Linked DNA regions of Tistrella bauzanensis. The protein of the gene in region 1 interacts with the protein of each later gene in a pairwise test. Links are inferred from orthologs where the notes say so. Each region holds a gene or a part of one and is shown in the gene's direction. Other genes may lie near its edges.

What was found. Proteins that work in one complex are often made in the same cells at the same time.
Region 2: the proteins of mtgA (region 1) and IEW15_RS00460 interact in binary tests that used the Escherichia coli proteins (3 or more experiments, as listed by UniProt). The link is inferred for Tistrella bauzanensis from one-to-one orthologs.

The regions. Positions count from the first base shown.
Region 1 is NZ_BMDZ01000018.1:20,749-24,535, reverse strand. What follows is about bases 396-3,228. They hold mtgA (monofunctional biosynthetic peptidoglycan transglycosylase), read left to right. Parts: upstream 396-1,359; coding sequence 1,360-2,097; downstream 2,098-3,228. Other genes in these bases: IEW15_RS09545 (xanthine dehydrogenase family protein molybdopterin-binding subunit), read right to left, coding at 2,129-3,228; IEW15_RS09555 (autotransporter domain-containing protein), read right to left, coding at 396-1,093. In the rest of the region: more of IEW15_RS09555, read right to left, coding at 1-395; more of IEW15_RS09545, read right to left, coding at 3,229-3,787. UniProt on the Escherichia coli protein: Peptidoglycan polymerase that catalyzes glycan chain elongation from lipid-linked precursors. May play a role in peptidoglycan assembly during cell division in collaboration with other cell division proteins.
Region 2 is NZ_BMDZ01000001.1:109,742-113,216, forward strand. The notes cover bases 1-2,999. They hold IEW15_RS00460 (peptidoglycan D,D-transpeptidase FtsI family protein), read left to right. Parts: upstream 1-550; coding sequence 551-2,449; downstream 2,450-2,999. Other genes in these bases: rsmH (16S rRNA (cytosine(1402)-N(4))-methyltransferase RsmH), read left to right, coding at 1-90; ftsL (cell division protein FtsL), read left to right, coding at 87-554; IEW15_RS00465 (UDP-N-acetylmuramoyl-L-alanyl-D-glutamate--2,6-diaminopimelate ligase), read left to right, coding at 2,436-2,999. Also shown: more of IEW15_RS00465, read left to right, coding at 3,000-3,475. UniProt on the Escherichia coli protein: Essential cell division protein that catalyzes cross-linking of the peptidoglycan cell wall at the division septum. Required for localization of FtsN.

The DNA.
Region 1 (3,787 bases):
CGCTGTCGAAAACCGACAGCACCGGCTGTGAAATACTGTCCGGAGCCAGGAACGCGCCGGCATTGTCGATCTCGACCGCGGCCCCCGTCAGGACAGTGCCGTTGCCGCCCGTCACCACCCCGGTGTCGCGATTGACCAGACGGATGGTGCCGTCGCCGCCATCCCCATCCAGCCCACGGATGACGCCGGCATTATCGATCAGCACGCCCCGATCCGACAGGGCACGCAGCCCCTGATCGTCGCCGACGATCAGCCCGGTCGCCCTGTTCACGACCACCACCTGATCGCCGCGCGCCAGCAGTCCAAGCGCGTCGCGCGCAGCACCATCCTGATCGTCATCCGGCCGGGCGCCGGCAATGGCGCCGTCATTGACCACCGTGACGGCATGGCCATCCACAACCGCACCGCGACCGGTGCCGACGATGAGGCCGGTCTGGCCATTCTCCAGCAACGCATCATCATCGGCGGTCATCTTCAGGCCGACATGGCTGGACGAGGTGATGTATCCCTGATTGTCCACACGGGCTCCGCCACCGCGCAGCATGGCTGCCCGGCCGTCGATGCCACCGATCAGCGCATCCTGGTGATTGACCAGCCGCGCGGCCTCTCCGGTGATCCGCACACCCGGGCCACCGGCGCCAAGGATGGTGCCGGCATTGTCCACCGACAGCATGCCCATGGCATCGACACTGCCCAGCACCACGCCCCGACGGCCCAGGATCACCGCGCCGGCGCTGTTCTCCACCCTGTCGCCAGCCATCCGCACGCCATCGCCTTCCGACAGGACCAGGCCGTCATTCGCGAAGGTCCAGCCCTGGCTGCGGCTGCGCACGCCCGGCCCGCCGGTTTCGACCAGCCGGGCCTTGCCCACGGCCAGACGCACGGTGGTCGGCAGATCCGACAGACGTTCCAGGCGCAGGGTGGTGTCGCCGCCATCGGCCGGCACCTCGGCCGCATGGGCCGGCCGTTCTGCCGGTGCTGCCGCCCATACCATCACCGTCGCGGCGGCACCGGCGAGCAGCCGGCGATGCAGGGCGGTCAGACGCGCCACAGCGGCACCATCGGTGGTGGCACGGGTTCTGAAACGCTGCATCTGGATGTTTCCTTGGTCTGCGGGGACACTCCGACACACCCGGTGCGCGGGGGCCGGTCGTGGAGACAGGCCCGACCATGACCCGTGGCAACCAGAACCGGAAGTCACCAATCATGCACAGATCAACCCGGGTTTACGCAAGACTTACGGCAGATCCGGTCGCGGGCATGCGCGCGCTCTGCCCGGGGCTCGACGCCGGCGCCCGGCTGCGGCATTCTGGGCCACGATTTCCGTCTCTGCGGTTCCTGCTGCCGATCTGGAGGAAGATGTCCGACCCTGCGCCGAAGCCGCTGGCAACATGGCTGCGCCGCCAGTTGCACCCCGTGCTTCACCGCCTGTGGCGGATTCTGCGCGCGGTTCTGCTGACCGTGCTGGCGGTATGGGCGGCGATGCTGGTCGCCTATCGCTGGGTTGATCCGCCGGCCACCCCGCTGATGCTGATCCGCCTGATCGATGAAGGTCGGATCGATTATCGCCCGCGCGGGCTGGACGAGATTGCGCGCAGCCTGCCGCAATCGGCCATCGCTGCCGAGGACAATAATTTCTGCAACCACAGCGCGGTCGACTGGCCGGCGGTGCAGGTGGCGATCGACGACTGGCGCGGCGGCAAGGCCCTGCGCGGCGCCAGCACGATCAGCATGCAGACCGCCCGAAACCTGTTCCTGTGGCCGGGCGGCGGATTTCTGCGCAAGGCACTTGAAGTGCCGCTGGCCTATGCGATCGAACTGGCCTGGCCGAAATGGCGAATCGTCGAGCTTTATGTGAACGTGGCCGAATGGGGGCCGGGCCTTTACGGCGCGGAGGCAGCGGCCCAGACCCATTTCGACAAGCCCGCCGCAGCCCTCACATCCCGAGAGGCGGCCCTGCTGGCCGCCGTGCTGCCCAATCCGCGCCGCTGGTCGGCGGGCGAGCCCACCCGCTATATCCAGGGTCGCGCCAACACCATCGCCCGGCGCGTGGGGCAGTTGGGGCCGGCAACCGCCTGCACGGCGCCGCCGGCCTGAATCTCATGACTCGCCGCCGGCCTGCCCCGGCCTATGCCTGCATCAATGCCGTCACCCGCTCAGGCGTGAACGGCATGTCGCGGATCCGCTTGCCGGTCAGCCGAAAGACGGCGTTGGCGACGGCGGCACCCGTCATCGGCACCCCGATCTCGCCCGCCCCTGAGGGGGCCGCGTCCGACGGAACGATCCGGATGGCGATCTCGGGCACCTCGTTCATGCGGATCGGTTCGTAATCGTAGAAATTGTTCTGGTCGATTTCACCGCCGGCGATGGTGATGCGTTCCTTCAGCAGGCCCGACAAGCCGAACACGATGCCGCCTTCGGTCTGCGCCTCAAGATTCTTCGGGTGGATCGCAAGGCCGGGGTCGACCGCTGCCCAGAAGCGGTGCACGCGGATGCGGCCGGAGGAACGGTCGAGCGAAATCTCGGCGACACCGGCCCCCAGCGTGGTCTTGTAGCCGGCGAAGGCCAGCCCGTGGGCGCGGCCCTGCGGCGCCCGACCGAAACCGGACATGGCCACGACCGCATCGAGAACCGCGCGTCCGCGCGGGCTGCCGGCCAGAAGCCGCTGGCGGAACGCGACCGGGCCCTCCCCGGCGGCCTCGGCCAGTTCGTCGATGAAGGCTTCGCGGACGAAACAGTTCGCGCCCCAACCGATGCCCCGCCAGGCCGACACCCGCGCGCGCCGCTCGGATATGATATGTTCGGCCAGAAAATCCGGGATGTCATAGTCGTGACTCTCGGTGCCTTCCATCACCAGGAGATCGCGGTTATTGGCCGACGCCCAACGCGGCGGCGCCGCGAAGGCCAGGATCGAGGGGCTGGCGACGCGATGGCGCAGGGCCACGACCCGCCCGTCGCCATCAAGCGCCGCCTCAAGCTTGTGGGCGGTCGCCGGCCGCAACCAGCCGTTCTTCACGTCATCCTCGCGCGTCCACATCAGCTTGACCGGCCGTTTGACCGCCTTGGACAGCAACAGCGCGTCGCGCAGAACATCGCGGGCAAAGAATGTCCGGCGTCCGAATCCGCCGCCCATCTGCATGGCGTGAAAGCGGATGCGATCGGGCGTCGTCGCCAATGTCTGGGCGGCGGCGGCGATGGACAGCGTCTGGCTCTGGGTGCCAAGCCACACCTCGGCGCCCCGGCCATCGGGATCGACCGCGGCAACCGCGGCCAGCGGTTCCATCTGCGCGTGATAGACATGCTCGGTCGTGTAGACCGCCTCGACCACCCGCACGCCCTCGGCACTTAAGCCGGCCACCACGTCGCCGCGGGTTTCCCAGGCGGTGCCGGGCCGCGCGGGATCGCGAACGGCCGCGACCTCCGCCGCCAGATCGGCCACGCTGTCGGCATCGCGGAACGGGGATGTCGTCGTCCATGTCGCGTCGAGCAGATCGCGGGCCTGAAGGGCTGTCTCCCAGCGTGTCGCGACCACCGCCACCGCGCCGGGCAGCGTCATGATGTCGATCACCCCCGGCACACGCCGCGCGGCAGCGTCGTCGACCGTCGCCGGCGCCTCCCCCTCCACCGGCGCATGCAGCAGAACGGCATAGGCCATGTCGGGCAGGCGGACATCGATCGAATAGACCGTCTCCCCCCGGGTCTTGGCCGGGATATCGCGGCGGCCCGGATCGGTGCCGATCAGGCGATAGGCGGCACGCGGTTTCAGATCGGCATCGGTGATCGGGGG
Region 2 (3,475 bases), on another replicon or contig:
GCCAAGCTGCGCATCGCGCGGCGCACCGATGCGCCCGCCTGGGATGCCCCTGCCGTTGCCGACGATCTGTTCAGGGAGGCCGCACGATGATCCGCCCCGGCACCGTTCTGCTTCTGGGTTGCACCGCCGCGATCGCGGCGGGCCTGTTCTGGGTGAAGTATCGGGTGGCCAGCCTTGAGGATGCCTATGTTGCGCGCAATGCGGAATTGCTGCGCGAGCAGGAGTCCATTCACGTGCTGAAGGCGGAATGGGCCTATCTCAACAATCCCGACCGGCTGGAGCGCCTGGCCGCCGAGTATCTTGAGACCGCGCCGGTTCAGGGGCGCCAACTGGTCAGCCTGGCGTCGCTGCCGCTGCCGCGGACCGAAACCGAGCCGCGCCCGCGCAACAAGCCCGGCACACCGCCCGCCACCTGGCCGCTGGTCGAGGCGTTGCCCGAGGCACGGGGTATGACGGTGGCGTCGGCGGGGACGCAAGGCGGCCGCAGCCTGACCGCGGCCCGCGGCGCCACGCCTGATACCGACAACGTCGTGTTGACGGGGGTCACACGATGAGCCCGCAGGATCGCATGCCACCCCGCCACGATACCGCCGGCCCGTCTGGACAGGCTGGATATTCCGGGCAAGCCGGACAGGCCGGCGCCCGCCCGCGTGTGCCGCTGCCGCGCGCGCGGCGAGTGCGGCTGGGCGTCGCCCGCGCGGTGAAGCTGGACGGCAACGTCAAGCAGGCGTTGGAAACCGGCCGCAATCGCGTGCTGTTCACCGCGGCTTTCTTCGTCCTGGCCTTTCTGGCCCTGTCGATGAAGCTGATCGCCGTGGGGGTGCTGCATGACGGCGGCGAGCCCCGGGTCGCGCGTGGCGCGCCGCCGCCGCAACTCGTGCTGGACCGTGCCGACATCGTCGACCGCAATGGCGTGCTGCTGGCATCGAACCTGATCACGGCATCGCTTTATGCCGATCCGAAACTGGTCTTCGACCCGGTGGATGCGGCGACCCGCTTGCGCACGGTGCTGCCGCATCTGAACCAGACCGATCTGATCGCGCAGCTTTCGGGCGACCGGCGGTTCGTGTGGATTCAGCGCGGTCTGAAGCCTGAACAGCAGTATGAGATCAATGCGCTGGGCATTCCGGGGCTGTATTTCCAGCGCGAGCAGCGCCGGATCTATCCGCAGGGTCGGTTGCTGTCGCATGTGGTCGGCTTCACCAATGTCGACAACACCGGCCGTTACGGGCTGGAACAGGGCCTGGACCGTACCCTGCGTGAGCGGGCCGAAACCGGTCGTGGCCCGCTGGTGACGACCATCGACATCCGCGTGCAGCAGGTGATGCGCGACGCGCTGCGCGCGGCGGTGGCGGAATTCCAGGCGATCGGCGCCACCGGCATCGTGATGGATGCCCGCAATGGCGAGATCCTGTCGATGGTGTCGTTGCCGGACTACGACCCGAACGCGCCGGTGGATCCTGAAGACAAGGCGATGTTCAACCGGGCGACGCTGGGCGTCTATGAAATGGGGTCGATCTTCAAGGCCTTCACGGCCGCCCAGGCGCTGGATGCGGGCGTGGTGAGGATCGATGGCGGCTTCGATGCCACCGACCCGATCAAGATCGGCCGGTTCACCATCCGGGATTTTCATCCGGAGCGGCGCTGGCTGAGCGTGCCCGAGATCATGCTGTATTCGTCGAACATCGGTGCGGCCAAGATGGCGCTGGCACTGGGGGCGACGCGCCAGCAGGACTATATGCGCCGCTTCGGCTTTCTGACACCGGCCCGGATCGAGCTGCCCGAGGTGGGGGCGCCCCAGGCGCCGCATCCATGGCGCGACATCAGCGTCATGACCATCGGCTTCGGCCATGGCATGGCGGTGTCGCCCTTGCAGGCGGCGGGCGGCATGGCGGCGCTGCTGAACGGCGGCTACAAGGTGCCGGCGACGCTGGTCAAGCATCAGTCGGGTGAACGGGTGGTCCGCGAACGGATCATCGACGAGAAGGTGTCGATGCAACTGCGCAAGCTGCTGATCAGCGTGGTCGAAGCTGGAACCGCCAAGAAGGCGCAGGCGCCGGGCTATCTGGTTGGCGGCAAGACCGGCACGGCGGAAAAGGCAGGTGCTGGCGGCTATCGCCGCAAGGCATTGCTGACCTCGTTCCTGGGCGGGTTTCCGATGAATGATCCCCGCTATGTGGTGCTGGTGTCATTGGACGAGCCGAAACCGACGCCCAAGACCTATGGTTATGCGACATCGGGCTGGAATGCAGCGCCGACCGCGGGCGAGGTGATCCGCCGGATCGCGCCGCTGCTGGGTGTGCGGCCACAGGCGATCGACGGCGCGCCGCTGGAGGGCCCGGTGCTGCCGCAGCAGCGCGACACCGAGCTGCGCTATGCCCTGGTCGGTGACGAGGACGAAGTCGCCGTCAGTGACGAGCTTCCCGAGGTGCAGAATGCGGCTTACTGAGCTGGTCGATCGCAATGTGCCGGTGCTCGGCGGTGATCCCGTAATTACCGGGATCACCGCCGACAGCCGTGCCGTGGGACCGGGCATGCTGTTCGCCGCCATTCCGGGCACGGCCCATGACGGACGCAGTTTCATCGCGGCGGCGGCGGATGCCGGCGCTGTGGCTGTGCTGGCGCCGCGGGGCACTGTCGTGCCCTCCGGTCTGGCTCTGGTCGAGGCGGACGAGCCGCGTGGCGCGCTGGCCCGCATGGCGGGCCGCTTCTATCCGCGCCGGCCGGATGTGATCGCCGCCGTCACCGGCACCAATGGCAAAAGCTCGGTGGTCAGCTTCACCCGTCAGATCTGGATGCGGCTGGGCCTGTCCGCCGCCTGCCTGGGGACGCTTGGCTATGAAGGGCCGGGCGATCTGTCGGCGCCGGCGCTGACCACGGCCGACCCGGTGGCCCTGCACCGGCTGCTGGATCAGGCGGCACGCGCCGGCGTCGGTCATCTGGCGCTGGAGGCGTCCAGCCATGGCATCGACCAGCACCGGCTGGACGGGATCGCACCGGTGGCGGTGGCCTTCACCAACCTGACCCATGACCATCTGGATTATCACGGCACGATCGAGGCCTATCGCGACGCCAAGCTGCAACTGTTCTCGCGGCTGGCGGCGCCGGCGGGCTATGCGGTGGTCAATGCCGACAGCCGTACCTATGACCAGGTGGTGCGTGCGGCGCTGAAGCGGCCGCTGGCGGTGATCGATTATGGCCGCAAGGCACGGGTGCTGCGGCTGGTGTCGGTGGAGTCGATGCCGGGCGGCGGCCTGCATGTGGTGATCGAGCATAGCGGCCAGCGCCATGAATTCGGCCTGGGACTGATCGGCAGTTTCCAGGCACACAACGTGCTGGCGGCGGTGGGGCTGGTGATCGGCTGCGGCGGGTCGCTGCCGGCGGCGCTCGCGACCCTGTCGCATCTGAAGGCCGTGCCCGGCCGCATGGAGCAGGTGGGGATGACCGCCGACGGCGCGCCGGTGATCGTCGACTA